DNA from 2 places in the Glutamicibacter bergerei genome. Region 2 is predicted to be linked to the other one. Evidence: predicted binding sites of a transcription regulator. Region 2 holds the regulator's gene; the other holds the start of a gene.

Region 1 (7,943 bases), 1.0 Mb from region 2:
GGCTTTCTGAGCGGCCGCTACCTGTGGCGGACCACCGTCAACAATCACTAACGACGGGGGGTAAGCGAATTTTCTCTTCTCGGTCGTTCCAGCCTCAACTTCCCCGGTACTAAACGTATCCGGGTCAAGTTTTTCTTTCAGATATCTGTTGAAACGACGGTAGATGACGTCATACATGCTGGCCGTATCATCTCTCGCCGCGTCGCCGGTGATAGAGAATTTTCGATACTCGCTCTTCTTCGGCAGCCCGTCTTCAAAGACCACCATCGAGGCGACTACGTTGGTTCCCTGCGTATGCGAAGCGTCGTAACATTCGATACGTAAGAGCGCAGTTTCCGCACCCAGGGCTTCCTGGAGTTCTTGCATTGCGGCCGAACGAGTCGAAATATCTCCGGCGCGTCTGGACTTGTGCAGACGTAATGCTTGTTCGGCGTTTTCAACCACGGTCGAGGCCAGTGCCGCTTTGTCACCGCGCTGTGCGACCCGCAGTGAAACATTGGATCCACGCAGTTCGGTCAGCCAGGTTGTTACGTCTTCAATATCGTCAGGCAAGGTAGGGACCAGTACCTCGCGTGGGATCCGGTCCGCATGATCGGCATAAACCTGAGTGAGTAATTGCTCCACAAATTCGGCGTCGGTTAGGTCCGCAACCTTTTCCACGACCCAGCCGCGTTGTGAACGAATTCTGCCGTCTCGTACGTGGAAGACCTGCACGGCAGCTTCGAGTTCATCTGCATGAATACCGAAAACATCAGCCTCGGTATTCTCGGCAAGAACCACGGCATTACGTTCGAAGACCTTATTCAACGCAGCAATGTCATCACGGTAGCGCGCGGCCTTTTCGTACTCGAGCTTACCCACTGCCTCTTGCATTTGACTGGTGAGTTGGCGCGTGAATTTCCCTGCTTCACCACCCATAAAAGTGCAAAGGTCATCTGCTAGTTCCCGGTGTTCCTCGGGACTGATACGACCCACACAGGGCGCGGAGCACTTGTCGATATAGCCCAGCAGGCAAGGGCGGCCCGACGCTTCGGCGCGTTTAAAAACGCCCGGTGCGCAGGTGCGGACCGGGAATACACGCAAAAGAGTGTCGAGCGTTTCGCGAATTGCTTTGGCTGGGTAAAACGGGCCAAAGTATTTGACGCCCTTACGTTTGTCTCCCCGCATCACCAAGGCACGAGGGAACTTCTCATTCATCGTTATTGCCAGGTACGGGTAGGTTTTGTCGTCTCGGAAGACGATGTTAAAGCGTGGGGTGTATTCCTTGATCCAGGTGTATTCCAGCTGCAGTGCTTCAAGCTCCGAGCCTACGGTGGTCCATTCAACACTCGCCGCGGTGAATACCATCGCACGAGTTTTAGCCGTTAGCCGCTGTGGGTTAACGAAGTAGGAGGCCAACCGGTTGCGTAACACACGGGCTTTGCCGACATAAATTACCCGACCGTGCTCGTCGCGGAAACGATAGACACCGGGTTTAGTGGGGATATCCGATGATTGGGGACGGTAAGTGGCTGGATCTGCCATAACTACTTCGCGTCCGGTGGCAGCTGGTTGTACGAGTCGACGCGTTCCTGTCCGCTTAGTTCGGCAATTGCGTCGACAATCCTGTCGGTGGCACGACGACGCTCCGGCAGCGGGTGTTTACGTCCCAACTGCTCGAAGTACAACGGTTCGCCGTAATGAATGGAGAATTTGGTGGGGCGAATCCCCTTCGCACCCGCAGGCTGAAGCTTTTCTGTGCCGATCAATCCCACGGGGATCACAGGAACACCTGTGGTCAGCGCCAACCATCCCACGCCAGTACGGCCTCGGTACAGCTTCCCGTCACGGGAACGCGTACCTTCTGGATAAATACCGATTCCGCTTCCGCTTTCAACGATCTCAACTAACGAGTCCAAGGCTGCCACGGAAGCTGCCTGCTCACCACGCTGCACAGGGATAGAACCTACAGACTCGAAGAAGGTCTTCATGGCTTTGCCTTTAAGACCCGGCGTGGTGAAATACTCCGCCTTCGCAAAAAAAGCGACATCTCGTGGGGTGAGTGCCTGGACGATAATCGAGTCCAGAAAAGAGAGGTGATTTGAGGCGACGATGAAGCCGCCTTCCTTGGGCACGTTATGCAGGCCGGTGATTTCCGGGCGGCACAGGGTGTGCAGCATCCCGCGAATAGATGAGCGGGTCATAGTGTAAAGACTCATTACTTCTGGCCCTCCTGCATCAATTGTCCTTCAAACCGTGCCGCACGTTCTTCACCAAGCAGTAGCACCGCAAGTTCTTGCACGGTAGCTACCTGGTGGTCGGCCACGTCTAATTCGTTTTCAAGCGCGAAACCCCAGCTGACACCAATAGAGGCAACCGAATTTTCACGAGCGGCGTCGAGATCGTAGTACCGATCCCCCACAACCACGCAGCGCGCCGGGTCCAGCTTACCTGCGGTGAGCGCGGCGTGGACAATATGGGTTTTGCTCGATCCCATGGAACCGTGCTCTGATGCGTTGCCAAAGATTGCATCTAGCGACGGGCCGAGGTTCTGCTTGCTAATCAGCTCTCGCGCGATAGGTTCTGGCTTGGCGGTAGTGACCGCCACATAGATCCCGGCTTCTCGCAGAGCTTTCAAAAGTTCGCGAATACCCGGATAAACCCGGGACGCTGCCATGCCAACTTTGGCGTATCGGGCCCGGTAATCGGCGATGATCTGGTCGATATTCCCATCGGTGACACCGTCCAGAGTGCGCAACCCGATTTGCAGGGGTGGACCCACTAACGCTTCGACAGCTTCCTCCCCCGGATCGGTGACGCCATTGGCCACTAGGGCATGACGAATTCCGGATGTTATGGAACCTGCCGGGTCCACGAGAGTCCCGTCCAGATCAAAGAGCACACTTGTTACCGACATATTCACCTAGACATCTTCCCATGAAGCGGACTCACGTAAGCAATCCATAACTGAAATCGCATATTCAGTGGGTCCGCTTCAGTAGTGAATTGTTGAACTAGAGAACTTCGGAAAGGAACTTTCCAGTATGTGAAGCGGCAACCTTCGCCACTTGCTCCGGGCTACCGGTCGCCAGAATGGTGCCACCGCCGGAACCGCCTTCAGGACCCAAGTCGATCACCCAGTCAGCGGACTTGATGACATCAAGGTTGTGTTCAATGGTCAACACCGTATTACCCTTGTCGACCAATCCTTGCAGAACCTTGAGCAGCTTACGGATGTCTTCGAAGTGCAACCCAGTGGTCGGCTCGTCCAACACGTAAATGGAGCGACCATTAGAGCGTTTCTGCAGTTCTGCGGCAAGCTTCACGCGCTGCGCTTCACCACCGGACAGCGTGGTGGCCGGCTGCCCCAGACGCACATAACCAAGCCCCACGTCGACTAGGGTGCGCAGGTGGCGGGCGATCGGGGTGAAGGCAGCGAAGAATTCGGCGCCCTCTGAAATCGGCATGTTCAGCACATCTGAAATGTTCTTGCCCTTGTAGAGCACCTGTAAGGTTTCGCGGTTGTAGCGCGCTCCATGGCAGACCTCGCACGGTACGTACACGTCAGGAAGGAAGTTCATTTCGATCTTTAGCGTGCCGTCACCCGAGCATGACTCACAGCGTCCGCCCTTGACGTTAAAGGAGAACCGACCAGGCTGGTAACCGCGTAGCTTCGCTTCGTTAGTTTCTGCGAAAAGCTTACGAATGTTATCAAACACACCGGTGTAAGTGGCCGGGTTTGAACGCGGGGTTCGGCCAATTGGCGACTGGTCAACATGCACAACCTTGTCCAGCTGGTCCAGACCCACCACACGGGTGTGGCGGCCGGGAACCTGCTTGGCGCCATTGAGCTTATTGGCCAGCACCTTGTACAAGATGTCGTTAACGAGAGTCGACTTACCCGAACCAGAGACACCGGTAATGGCGGTGAGCACGCCCAGAGGGAAGTCCACCGTGACATCTTGCAGGTTGTTTTCTTTCGCGCCCACCAGCTTCAGTACACGTTTTTTATCGATCTTTCGGCGCTTGGCCGGCAACTCAATCTGCTTACGTCCCGAGAGGTAGTCACCCGTCAGGGAGCGGGTGTTTTTCTTCAGATCTTCCAGCGAGCCTGAGTGCACTACCTCGCCACCGTGTTCACCGGCGCCCGGCCCAATGTCAACGATCCAGTCGGCCTCGGCGATGGTGTCCTCATCATGTTCAACCACGATGAGAGTGTTGCCCAGCGAACGCAAGTGCAACAAAGTTTCAATTAACCGGCGATTATCACGCTGGTGCAATCCAATGGATGGCTCGTCCAAAACGTAGAGGACACCCACCAGCCCGGAACCGATTTGTGTGGCTAGACGAATACGCTGAGCTTCACCACCGGACAAGGTGCCGGCTGCACGTTCAAGGGTCAAGTATTCCAACCCCACGTCTAGCAAGAACTTCATGCGGGCGCCGATTTCCTTCAGAACCTGGTTGGCGATCTGCGCCTCGCGCTCGCTCAGTTCCAGACTCGTCAGGAATTCTGCGGCCGAACGCAGGTCCATTGCTGCCACCGCGGCGATCGACTTGCCACCAATCAGCACCGACAGTGAGGCCGGGTTGAGTCGCGCCCCACCACAGGTCGGGCAGTGGATCTGACGCATGTACTGCTCATAACGGTCACGAGCGTGATCCGACTCGGTCTCCTGATGCTTACGGTGAACATAGGAGATGACACCTTCGAAGCCGGTGGAGTACTTACGTTCGCGGCCAAAGCGATTCTTGTACTGCACGACCACCTTATGATCCTTGCCGTGCAAGATTGCCTGGCGCGCGGCAGCCGGAAGGTCTTGCCAGGCGGTGTCCATGGTGAACCCCAGCTCCTTACCTAGACCTTCAATCAGACGGTTCCAGTACTCGGTAGTCGCCTTACCTAGGGACCACGGCGCAATGGCGCCCTCGGTCAATGGAAGCTCTGGATCCGGGATGATCAGATGCTCGTCAACCTCAAGCTTGGTGCCGATGCCGCTACAGGCCGAACATGCGCCGAAGGGGTTGTTAAAGGAGAAAGTGCGCGGCTCAATCTCGTCGATAGCCAACGGGTGCTCATTCGGGCACGCGAGGTTCTCGGAGAATGCACGTACCCGCTTCGGATCATCTTCTTCAAGATCAACGAAGTCCACCAGCACACGGCCTTCGGCAAGGTTTAATGCGGTTTCTACCGAGTCGGTCAAGCGCTGTTGCACCGTGTCGTTAATCGCTAGGCGATCAACCACTACCTCGATGGTGTGCTTGATCTGTTTGCCCAACTTCGGTGGGTCTGAAAGCTGAATAGTTTTGCCATCTACTCGCGCGCGGGCAAAGCCCTTGGAGGATAGCTCAGCGAACAGGTCAACGAACTCTCCCTTGCGCGCACGAACCACGGGCGCGAGCACCTGGAAGCGTGTTTTCTCCGGCATTTCCAGCAGCTGGTCAACAATCTGTTGTGGTGTCTGCTTAGAAATTGGCTCACCGCATTCAGGGCAGTGTGGGTGTCCTACACGGGCCCAGAGCAGGCGCATGTAGTCGTACACCTCGGTAATGGTGCCAACGGTTGAACGCGGATTGCGGTTCGTGGATTTCTGGTCGATCGACACTGCCGGGGAAAGACCTTCGATGAAGTCTACGTCCGGTTTGTCGACCTGCCCGAGGAACATGCGCGCATAGGCGGAGAGGGACTCCACGTAGCGTCGCTGTCCTTCGGCGAAAATCGTGTCAAAGGCCAGTGATGATTTGCCCGAACCGGACAGGCCGGTAAAGACGATCATCGCGTCACGAGGTAGATCCACATCCACGTTCTTCAGGTTATGCTCGCGCGCACCCTTAACGATCAGACGGGACAAATCGAGTTTTTTGCTTTCTGCAGTAATAGCCACGAGGTAATACTAATCGAAAACTACTTCGAATAAACATGGCATGTGGCACATATCGGGGTGACTTTCACGAAGGGCGATATTCGTCGGTATTCCGGGTTCAGCGGAGTGCTGGCCCAATGGCACTTCTGGCATCGGCTCCACTGCGCAGCAATGCCATGAGGACCTGACCAAAGGCAGCGAACAACCGTTGACGACCAAGCCCGCAAACTCGGAGCAGGGCGCTGACCGCCGCTCCGCTCTTCGGTTAGGATGATCCTGCTGGTCGTTCCGGAAGTGGAGGCCGAGTTTCAGAGTCGACCATGAGGGATGAGTTTAACTTGAGCAAAACCATCATCATCACCGGTGGCAGCGACGGCATAGGCGCGGCCGCTGCACGCACGCTGGTTGACCGTGGACATCGAGTGGTCATCGTCGGCCGTTCGGAAAGCAAAACCAGAAAGATCGCCGCAGAGCTCGGTATCCCTTGTTATGTTGCGGACTTCGCTGACCTGGCCCAAGTACGAGGGCTCGCCGAAGAACTTCTTCAGATGTACCCGGAGATCAACGTGCTGGCGAACAACGCGGGCGGCATCATGGGCGAGCGCGCCCTGACCACCGCTGGCTATGAGAAAACTTTCCAAGTCAATCACCTTTCCCCATTCCTGCTGACTCGTTTGCTCATGCCGGCACTCATCGCCGGTGGCGCAACGATTATCCAGACAGCCAGTGTGGCTGCGCGGATCTTCGGACGGCTTAACCTCGAAGACCTGCAAAACGCGGATGGCTACACCCCGCAGCGGGCCTACGGCAACGCGAAACTCGCCAATATCCTCTTCACCCAGGAATTGCAGCACCGATTCGGAACACGAGGCATCACCGCCGTGGCTTTCCACCCGGGTATCGTTGCCAGCAGCTTCGCCAGCGAAACCACACACTTCATGCGGTACATCTACCATGGCCCGCTCAAGCGTCTCTTTACCGTCACTCCCGCGCAGGGTTCAGATCAGCTCGTTTGGCTAGCCGAAGGTACCCCTGGAGTAACTTTCCTCCCCGGCGCCTACTACGAATCGCGCAGGATTGCGACGAAGGTCAATCCGGAAATGCACAATTCGCAGACTGCAGAACAACTCTGGAACGCCTCGGACTCACTGCTTTGAATTGCTCTGCCTTCGGATCTGAGCGAGGCTTAGGAAAACTCGGACGCATCCGTTGATCGCTTTGGTGCCTGAGCTGACACCGGCTACGCGTCGTTTGCCTCTTATTGACTCCGCTTCAGGAATTCAGGAGTAAGCACTAAAAACACTCGAGCAAGCGCTGCCGGCCGCCTTAGGGTAGCTAACGGGTCAAAATCGACGTGCCGCCTAGGTCGAATCTACAATTTGTGCAGGCTTGGTGGGGTGCATTCCCGCGAACATCAACAGATTCTTTCCCCTGCAATTCGAACTACGTCTTCGACGACAACTAACCGCGCGCAATCCACACCGAAGCCGGCGTCCATGGCCAGGAACAACGAGAGTCCTTCTAGGCCCCATCACTACCGAGATAGCACGCCGATCGCCAACCCCGCGGCGCTCCTGTACATCAAACCCTTCAGGTCAGAATCTCGACCAGCCATCGGAAGAAACTTTGCGGTGGGCCCGGGCGCTCCCGAGCCACAGTTAGAACCGCGCAGCCTTAGGGAGCGTGGCGGTCGCTCTGCGCGCTGGCACATGAGTGTTCCGAATCGTCACATATATGCCAAAGGACTAGCGCTCGACTTGCTGACTCTGGGTCCGCGGACCAAATGAGCCTCCCGTCGATACGGGCGGCCCCGTTGGTGCCAGACTCGTCACCAGGCAACCCCCGAACTCCGACGGCGGCATAATCCGATCAAAGCGCGGCGCGACTATCTGCTGATGTCTAAGTAGCCCGCGTTCCTTGGCTTCCTCTTCGAATCCGCAACTTATGAATATTCTGTGAGGTTGTGGGGTATTCGGTTAACTCCCGCTTCCTTTGGAGAATCGCACAGGGAACTACCGGATAATAGATGTCAGTAATTGGGCCGGAGGAAGATACTCCGACCAGAAGGGAATGATGAACGCTACAAGCGACAGTCGCTAT
Region 2 (7,943 bases):
CGAGGGCACCCTGTTTGAAATGGACGCCCCGGCGGCTCCGGCCGGACAAATGTTCTCCCCGCTGGCCGCCGAGGTACTCAAACTGCGCGACTGGGCGGATAAAACCGACACCGGGGACCGCGACGAGCTGATCCCCGGGGTCAGCGACAAGGCCTGGAAACAGGTCTCGGTGTCCGCCATGGAATGCCTGGGCTCGCAAAAATGTCCGATGGCCGACGAATGCTTCTCCGAAATGGCTCGGGCCCGCGCCTCCGAGGCAGACGTAGTCATCACCAACCACGCGCTACTTGCGGTCTCCGCCTTTGAAGGGCTCTCGGTATTGCCGGACTTTGAGGTCGCGATCATCGATGAGGCCCACGAACTGCAAGACCGGGTGACCTCTTCGGTCTCCGGAGCGTTGTCGGCCCGCACGGTGCTTACCGCTGCCGGTGGTGCCAAACGGCACTGCGGTGTTAACGTCGATGAACTGACCAAGGCCACGGCAAGATTGGAAAAGTCGCTGACCGGCGTGCCTACCGGGCTGCTCGAACAGGGACTGCGCGAAGATATGGGCATTGCCCTGAACGACATCGTCGAACAGGCCCGGTTGGTATTGGCCCTGTCCAAACCGGAGGCCAACGCCCCAGCCGACGGTGGCCGGCAGACTGCCCGCTCACAAATGCAGGCAATTATGGACGACGCGATCCGCATGCTCGAAGCCGAGGAGCGCCGCGAGGTGCTCTACACCTCTCGACCACGCGAATTTGTGGAGGGCCGCGGTTATGTGGAAACCGATGATTCCCAGCCGGCGACGCTGAATGTGGCACCGCTGTCGGTAGCCGGCAAACTTCGCGAGGGCCTCTTTGATGGGCGCACCGTCGTGCTCACCAGCGCGACCTTGGCCATCGGCTCACAATTTGATGCGGTTGCAGGTTCTCTGGGACTGATGGGCCAAGGGGCCCCAAGCTGGACCGGCATCGACGTGGGAAGCCCGTTCGACTACCCGAAACAGGGCATTCTCTATGTGGCCAAGCACCTGCCCAAGCCCGGGCGCCAGCTGGCAGCCGAAACGCTGGACGAGATCGAGGATTTGATTAGCGCCTCAGGTGGTGGCGCGCTGGCCCTGTTCACCTCCAAGCGCTCGGCGGAGGAAGCCGCCGCGATCCTGCGCGAAAAGCTTGACGTTAAAATCCTTTGTCAGGGTGATGCGAGCATGAAATCCTTGGTTGCAGACTTCTCCGCCGAACGCGACACCTGCCTGTTTGGCACGATGACCCTCTGGCAGGGTGTTGACGTGCCAGGCGATTCCTGCCGCTTGGTGATCATCGACAAAATTCCCTTCCCGCGCCCGGACGATCCGATCTCTAAGGCCCGCACCGAGGACGTCGCCAAACACGGCGGCAATGGCTTCATGCAGGTCTCCGCTACCCACGCAGCGATCCGCCTCGCCCAGGGCGCCGGCCGACTGATCCGCTCGGTGCAAGATAAAGGTGTTGTTGCGGTGCTTGATTCGCGCATGGCCACCGCCCGATACGGCAGCTTCCTGAAAAGCTCGTTGCCTCCCATGTGGCCGACGACCGACAAAAAGGTCATCACCGGGGTGCTCTCGCGGCTGAAACCGGAAGCATAACGGGCCTTATCCACAGCCTGCGCCCGATCAGCGCGGCACAGCGCACCCCGGGCGCAAGGTGGTGGGTATGGAAGAACTTACCAGCACCCAGTCGCACCTGTTGGCGATGGCCCAAGCCATCACCGCGCTGGATGCTGCCGGTTCCCAGTTCACTTCCGACGCTCTCGCTCCGGGGCACGCGGCCTATTTTGCTTGGCTGACCGAGCGCGCCACCCAGACGCTCTCACGATTACAAATTCAGGCCGCCGACGCCCTGCAACGCAGCGGCAGTCACCAGTTGGACACCGAATCGTTGGATGCGCTCACCGAAGCCGGTACAGATCCCAGCGATGAACAACTCATCGCACTACACGGGCACTGCACGCTGGGCCGGGCCGCCTATAAAGACGCCGCCGATCTGCACAGCGGCTGGCTGGGCATCCCGCACGGCGCGGCAGTTGCTCGGCTCAATGCCGCCGGATCACTGATCGCTACGGTCACCGAGTCAGGGCAACGCACGGAACCTAACTGCCGCCACCTGGCCAACAAATTTACCGACCAGAGCACCGATCCGCGTCCGCTGATCAGCGCGGCTCGCGCCATCTGTAAAGCCACCCCAGATCTGTCCACGCCGAAGGCTCGCCAGGAACTGGAAATGCAGGCGCTGGAACTGATCAAAGCGGAGGATGCAACGAGCGCGAGCAAGCACCTCAACGCGTTGATTACCGAGCAGATTCAAGCTCAGCGTCCGACCGCGGCACTCTTCGCCGAAGCTGGCCTGTTCTCACGCGGTATGCAGCGCGGCCTGATGGTCTACCTGCTCAAGGTTTTCCCGCACGAAGCAGAATTCATCGAATCATTGCGGGCCAAAACGAATAACCCCAACACCATCGCCGGCAACCGGGTGCTACTGAACGAGTTGACGCAGGCAAATTACGCGGCCGCAAACCAGCCGGGTGCAGACCCCACAGACCCAACAGATCCCCTCGAGACAGCGGTGGCCAGCGAACCGGATGGACCCTCCAAGACAGCACCTCAGCCGCCTAGCGCGCCGCGCATCCCGAAGGAATGGGACGACGCACCGACGATGCCTCAGTGGGCTCGCGAGGCACAGGCCACGGAACCAGACGCACCTAAAACACCGGAGCCGAGCATCGATCCTGTGGTAGAGCCTACCGCGCTACCTCCTTTCGAAGACCTCTCCCCGGCACTACGCCACATGACCGCATTGCTGGCAGTCTTGCGTGCCAACCGTGTGGGCAGCAAAGATTCCGGCGCGGCATTGGTCGCTCCACAAGTCATCGTGCACCTGAACTACGAAAAAATGCTTGCCGGTGCGCAAAGTTTTGCCACCACCGAGAACGGTCTGCCGCTCACCGCTGCCGCGGCCCGCACCCTCATGTGCAACGCCGGAATCTACCCCGCGGTACTCAACGGTAAGAGTCAACCGCTAGATATCGGTCGATCCAAACGGCTCTTCCCACCCCATATGAAACGTGCGTTGGCCGCACGAGACCGCGGCTGTATCTACCCGGGCTGCCATATGCCAGCCAGCCGTTGCGAAGCGGATCACGTGGATCCGTGGGAGGAAGGCGGAGAAACACGGGTGGACCGCGGGGCACTGCTTTGCCCAATGCACCATCATGCCCGGCACGCAGGACTATTTACCCTGATCGTCGCCGACGGCAAACCCCCGGCGGTGCTACTGCCCAAATTTTTGGACCCCGATCAACAACCTCGACGCAACACCCACTGGTTCTCGGCCGCCGAGGTGCTCGCCGCCTAATCGGCTGCGCCTAAACAGTGCTCAATGCATCGGTGAATTCGGACTACGCTGGTACCCAGCCACGGAATTTCGACAGCTGGGAGCGGTCCATGAGCACAGCGCATGATCCAATGCACGATCCTCACGCAGACTCGCCATCAGCTGCGCACGATATTACCGATGCCGAACACTGGCACCGTCTGGCCCTGTCAGCCGAAGCCGACATACATGAACGTTTTGGGCATCGGCTGATGGGGATACCCGGTACCTGGATCGGCGCGTTGCGCGCACTGCCTGATCAACCGCTACCTAAGGCAGGCGCACGCCCCTGGTCCGAATGGCATTATTGGTGGCAGGCACACTATCTGGATGCGATCATTGATGCGGCGTTCAGCGCGTTGCAGGCGGGGGACCGCAGCAAGGCACGTGCGAACTGGAAGCGCGCTAAACAGTTGCTGCGTGGCGTCCTCATCCGCAACTTCGCATGCTTCCCCAATTACTTCTACGACGATATGGCCTGGTTACTTCTCGCAGCGACCCGGCTGAACGAGCTGAGTCTGCAACTTTCGGCGCGCCCTGCACTGTTGTCCACCCTCGCAATGCGGGCGTTGGGCCGCCAGATGGTACTCGGCCAAGACGACAAACTAGGTGGCGGGCTTTACTGGTCACGTAAACGGGACTTCAAAAACACCCCTTCCAACGGTCCGGCAGCCTTGTACTTTGCACGGATTAACGATGTTCAGAGCAGTAAGCATCTATTGGACTGGATGCGCCACAATCTGCACGATGAACGCACCGGACTCTACCTTGACGGCATCCGGCTAACTGCCAGCGGCCCGCAGCTTGAACACGCAATTTATACCTACAATCAAGGCACGGTGCTCGGCGCGCTATTGGCCAGCGGGAGCGCCGAACATCTAGCTCAGGCACGATCACTTATTGAGTCGATCAACGTGCAGCTGTCCAACGATGATCATGGCACCGGGTTACGCCTGGACACCGGTGGCGACGGGGATCTGTTCACCGGAATTCTCTGTCGCTACCTTGCTCTAGCCGCGCTTGACCCGCGGCTTCCCGCAGCGAGCCAGCGTACTGCTGCGCGGCTTATTTGCCTCACGGCAGCGCAGCTTGCCGACAGGACTGAGACGCAGCTTTCGGCGGCGATCCAACGTTGGACGATCCTGCAAGCGGCTCAACGCGTGTGCCGTACCGGTGCGCAGCGCGACTAGGTAGGCATGAAAAAACCACCGTCCACGCACTTCTAATCGGTGCATGGACGGTGGCTGACTACTTTAAAAACGTTTCAACATTCTCGGATTAGAGCGAGCGCATGACCGAAACGACGCGGCCCATTACGGTCGCTGCATCACCAAGAATCGGTTCGTAACGGGAGTTCTGTGGAAGCAACCAGGTGTGCCCATCGCGCTGCCGGAAGGTCTTCACAGTGGCTTCCTCGTCGAGCAGTGCTGCAACGATATCGCCGTTTTCGGCGGTCTGTTGGCGACGAACAACCACCCAGTCGCCGTCGCAAATTGCGGCGTCCACCATTGAATCACCAGAGACCTTGAGCATGAATAATTCGCCGTGTCCCACCAACTGACGCGGTAGCGAGAATACATCTTCGACGGTTTGTTCGGCCAAAATTGGCCCGCCGGCGGCGATCCGTCCGACCAGAGGCACCATGGTGGTGTCGGCTGAGGTGCTTAGCTCGATCACCTTGGCATCTTCTACCGGCTCCGGTGTGGCCGAGGTTTCCTCAGTTGAGTCGCCATCTTCAGCCAGCTGCAAGGGGAGCAGGATTTCCATGGCGCGCGGGCGGCGGGGGTCTCGGCGGATGTACCCAAGTTTTTCCAGCTGCCCGAGTTGGTGGGTCACGCTGGACAAGCTCTTAAGTCCTACAGAGTCGCCAATCTCACGCATCGATGGCGGGTAACCGTTTCTGCCGATCGAGCGTTGAATGGTTTCGAGGATTTTTTTCTGACGTATGGTCAGCGATCGGGCATTTGACCGGGGAGTGCGCTGTGATGCTGACATGTGGTTTTGCCTTCCCTTGCATTCGGTCCTCAGTTCTAACCTTCAAACTGTCGGTGCCCAATGTTGTGATGTACTTACTGATCTTCTACTTCGAAATCTTAGTTGATCTTGTCGCTTCTTTCAAAGATTTGTTCGAAAGAGTCTGGACAAGTTCGATCAGAGTCTGTTAGAAAAGATGTACTAGTATCGAACAAGTGTTCGAAGTCTGTATGCGAATATCAGTTCGCATCATTAAAATCGTTGAGGAGAAATGTCATGACTACGCTCGCACTCGTACCGCAGCAAGACAAAGCGCCGCTGAAGATCCGCATCAATCGTCGTGGGTGGGCTGTCCTAGTGGGCATCCCAGTCTTCTTGTTGACGATCGCCGCGGCGTTCTTCTTCACGATGCTCACCTCCAGCGCCAACGCATCTACCGACCTCCCCGCCGGTCTGGAAACCGTAGAAGTCACGGTCATTCCAGGGGACACACTATGGAGTCTGGCTAGTGAGTATGCGCAGGGCTATGAGGTTAACGCGGCAATGAACCATATCGAAGAGTTGAACGCGATCGATACCGGCATGCTTTACGCGGGGGACACCATCAACATTCCGGTACTCGCGAACTAGGTATTAGCTCACCATTGTTACCTGCTCTTGTCGTGGATTCACCACGCAGAGCAACTCACCATTAGAATTAATGCGTGAATGACCGTAGTGAACTTCTGAGTCAGCTGCCTTTGCGTGAGAACCTCCGCGGGCTTTCCCCATATGGTGCGCCGCAAATCGACGTTCCCATTCAGCTGAACGTCAACGAGAACACGCATCCGCTGCCAACAAGCGTAGTCGACGCCATTGCCCAAGAAGTCGCCAAGGCGGCCACTACCCTCAACCGCTACCCAGATCGTGAATTTACCGAACTGCGTGAACTGCTCGCCGACTACCTGGGACACAACCTGGATCGCGAGAACATCTGGGCGGCCAACGGCTCTAACGAAATTCTCCAGCAAATTCTGCAAGCCTTCGGTGGGCCGGGACGCAGCCTGCTGAGCTTTGTCCCCACGTATTCGATGTACCCGTTGTTAGCCAGCGGCACCGATACTCAATTTATCGCTGGCACCCGCGCCGAGGACTTCACACTCAGTGCCGAATCCGCCGCTGCACAGGTGCGTACCCACCGGCCAAATGTGATCTTCTTGTGCTCCCCAAACAATCCCACCGGCACGGCGCTGGGGCTAGACGTCATCCAAGCGGTCTACGAGGCAGCCAGTGAAACCAAGGCCATCGTGGTGGTCGATGAAGCCTACGCGGAATTTTCGTTGGCAAACACCAAATCGGCGCTTACCTTACTTGACGGCCGTCAGCGGCTGATCATCTCGCGCACGATGTCCAAGGCCTTCGGGCTGGCCGGAGCCCGAGTAGGGTACCTAGCCGCAGCTCCCGAAGTAACCGACGCGATTCGTCTAGTGCGTTTGCCCTACCACCTGTCTGCGGTGACCCAAGCGACTGCCATCGCTGCGTTGAAGAACATCGACCTGTTGCTGGCCCAAGTTGAAGAGATCAAGACGCAGCGCGATCGAATCGTCACGAGGTTGACTGAGCTCGGCCTGAAGCCATCGGTCTCGGATTCGAATTTTGTCTTCTTCGGCGGGTTGGAAGATCCACACACTATCTGGCAGGGTTTGCTGGATGCCGGCATCATCGTCCGCGACAATGGAATCAAAGGTACGTTGCGCGTTACCGCCGGAACCGAATCCGAAACCACCGCCTTCTTAGAGCACCTAGCCACGTTGCTGGGCGCACAGAAATAGCACTTACACACAAGCGAAGGAAGACATGTCTGCCGAATTGATTGGCGCTCGTCGCGCCCGTATGGAACGCGTGACCAGCGAATCATCAGTTTTTGTCGAGCTGGACCTGGATGGGACCGGAACCTCGGAGATCAGCACGTCCGTGCCGTTCTACGACCATATGCTCACCGCCCTATCCAAACATTCGCTGATCGATTTGACGGTGCGTGCCACCGGTGACATCCACATCGACGTGCACCACACGGTTGAAGACGTGGCAATCACCATCGGCGAGGTACTTCGTGTTGCCTTGGGTAACAAGGCAGGCATTCGCCGCTTTGGCACCTCCTACGCACCACTGGACGAGGCGCTGGCCCGTTCGGTGGTCGACGTGTCAGGCCGTCCATACCTGGTGCACGGTGGCGAGCCAGCAGGTCAGGAATACCACCTGATCGGCGGACACTTCACCGGTTCGATGACGCGCCACGTATTTGAGGCGATCACCTTCCACGCACAGATTTGCGCGCACATCGAGGTGCTTTCGGGCCGCGACCCGCACCACATCGTCGAAGCACAGTTCAAGTCCTTCGCCCGCGCCTTGCGTGAAGCCGTCGAGCCAGACGCGCGCATGGGTGACAAAATCCCATCCACGAAGGGTGCCCTGTAAGTGGCGAAGAAGAAAGTAGTTGTCCTCGACTACGGTTCCGGAAATGTCCGATCGGCAGTGCGCGCGTTGGAAGCTGCGGGAGCAGAAGTTGAGCTAACCGCCGATGCTAAAGCCATCCTC

The links. The regulator LexA, encoded in region 2, represses DNA repair genes until DNA is damaged. The targets are predictions, from matches to a motif close to TCGAACANNTGTTCGA.
Region 1: uvrA (excinuclease ABC subunit UvrA) is a predicted target of LexA. The motif match lies at 5,878-5,893, and genes of this name have one in related genera.

What each region holds. Positions count from the first base shown of each region.
Region 1 is NZ_CM137131.1:2,068,943-2,076,885, forward strand. It holds gene uvrC (excinuclease ABC subunit UvrC) at 1-1,524, opposite strand, end outside; gene ACX5K5_RS09575 (lysophospholipid acyltransferase family protein) at 1,527-2,198, opposite strand; gene ACX5K5_RS09580 (HAD hydrolase-like protein) at 2,198-2,896, opposite strand; gene uvrA (excinuclease ABC subunit UvrA) at 2,994-5,864, opposite strand; gene ACX5K5_RS09590 (SDR family NAD(P)-dependent oxidoreductase) at 6,164-7,000, shown strand.
Region 2 is NZ_CM137131.1:1,070,398-1,078,340, forward strand. It holds gene ACX5K5_RS04975 (ATP-dependent DNA helicase) at 1-1,609, shown strand, start outside; gene ACX5K5_RS04980 (DUF222 domain-containing protein) at 1,677-3,374, shown strand; gene ACX5K5_RS04985 (glycoside hydrolase family 76 protein) at 3,464-4,582, shown strand; gene lexA (transcriptional repressor LexA) at 4,671-5,387, opposite strand; gene ACX5K5_RS04995 (LysM peptidoglycan-binding domain-containing protein) at 5,643-5,996, shown strand; gene ACX5K5_RS05000 (histidinol-phosphate transaminase) at 6,071-7,177, shown strand; gene hisB (imidazoleglycerol-phosphate dehydratase HisB) at 7,203-7,823, shown strand; gene hisH (imidazole glycerol phosphate synthase subunit HisH) at 7,824-7,943, shown strand, end outside.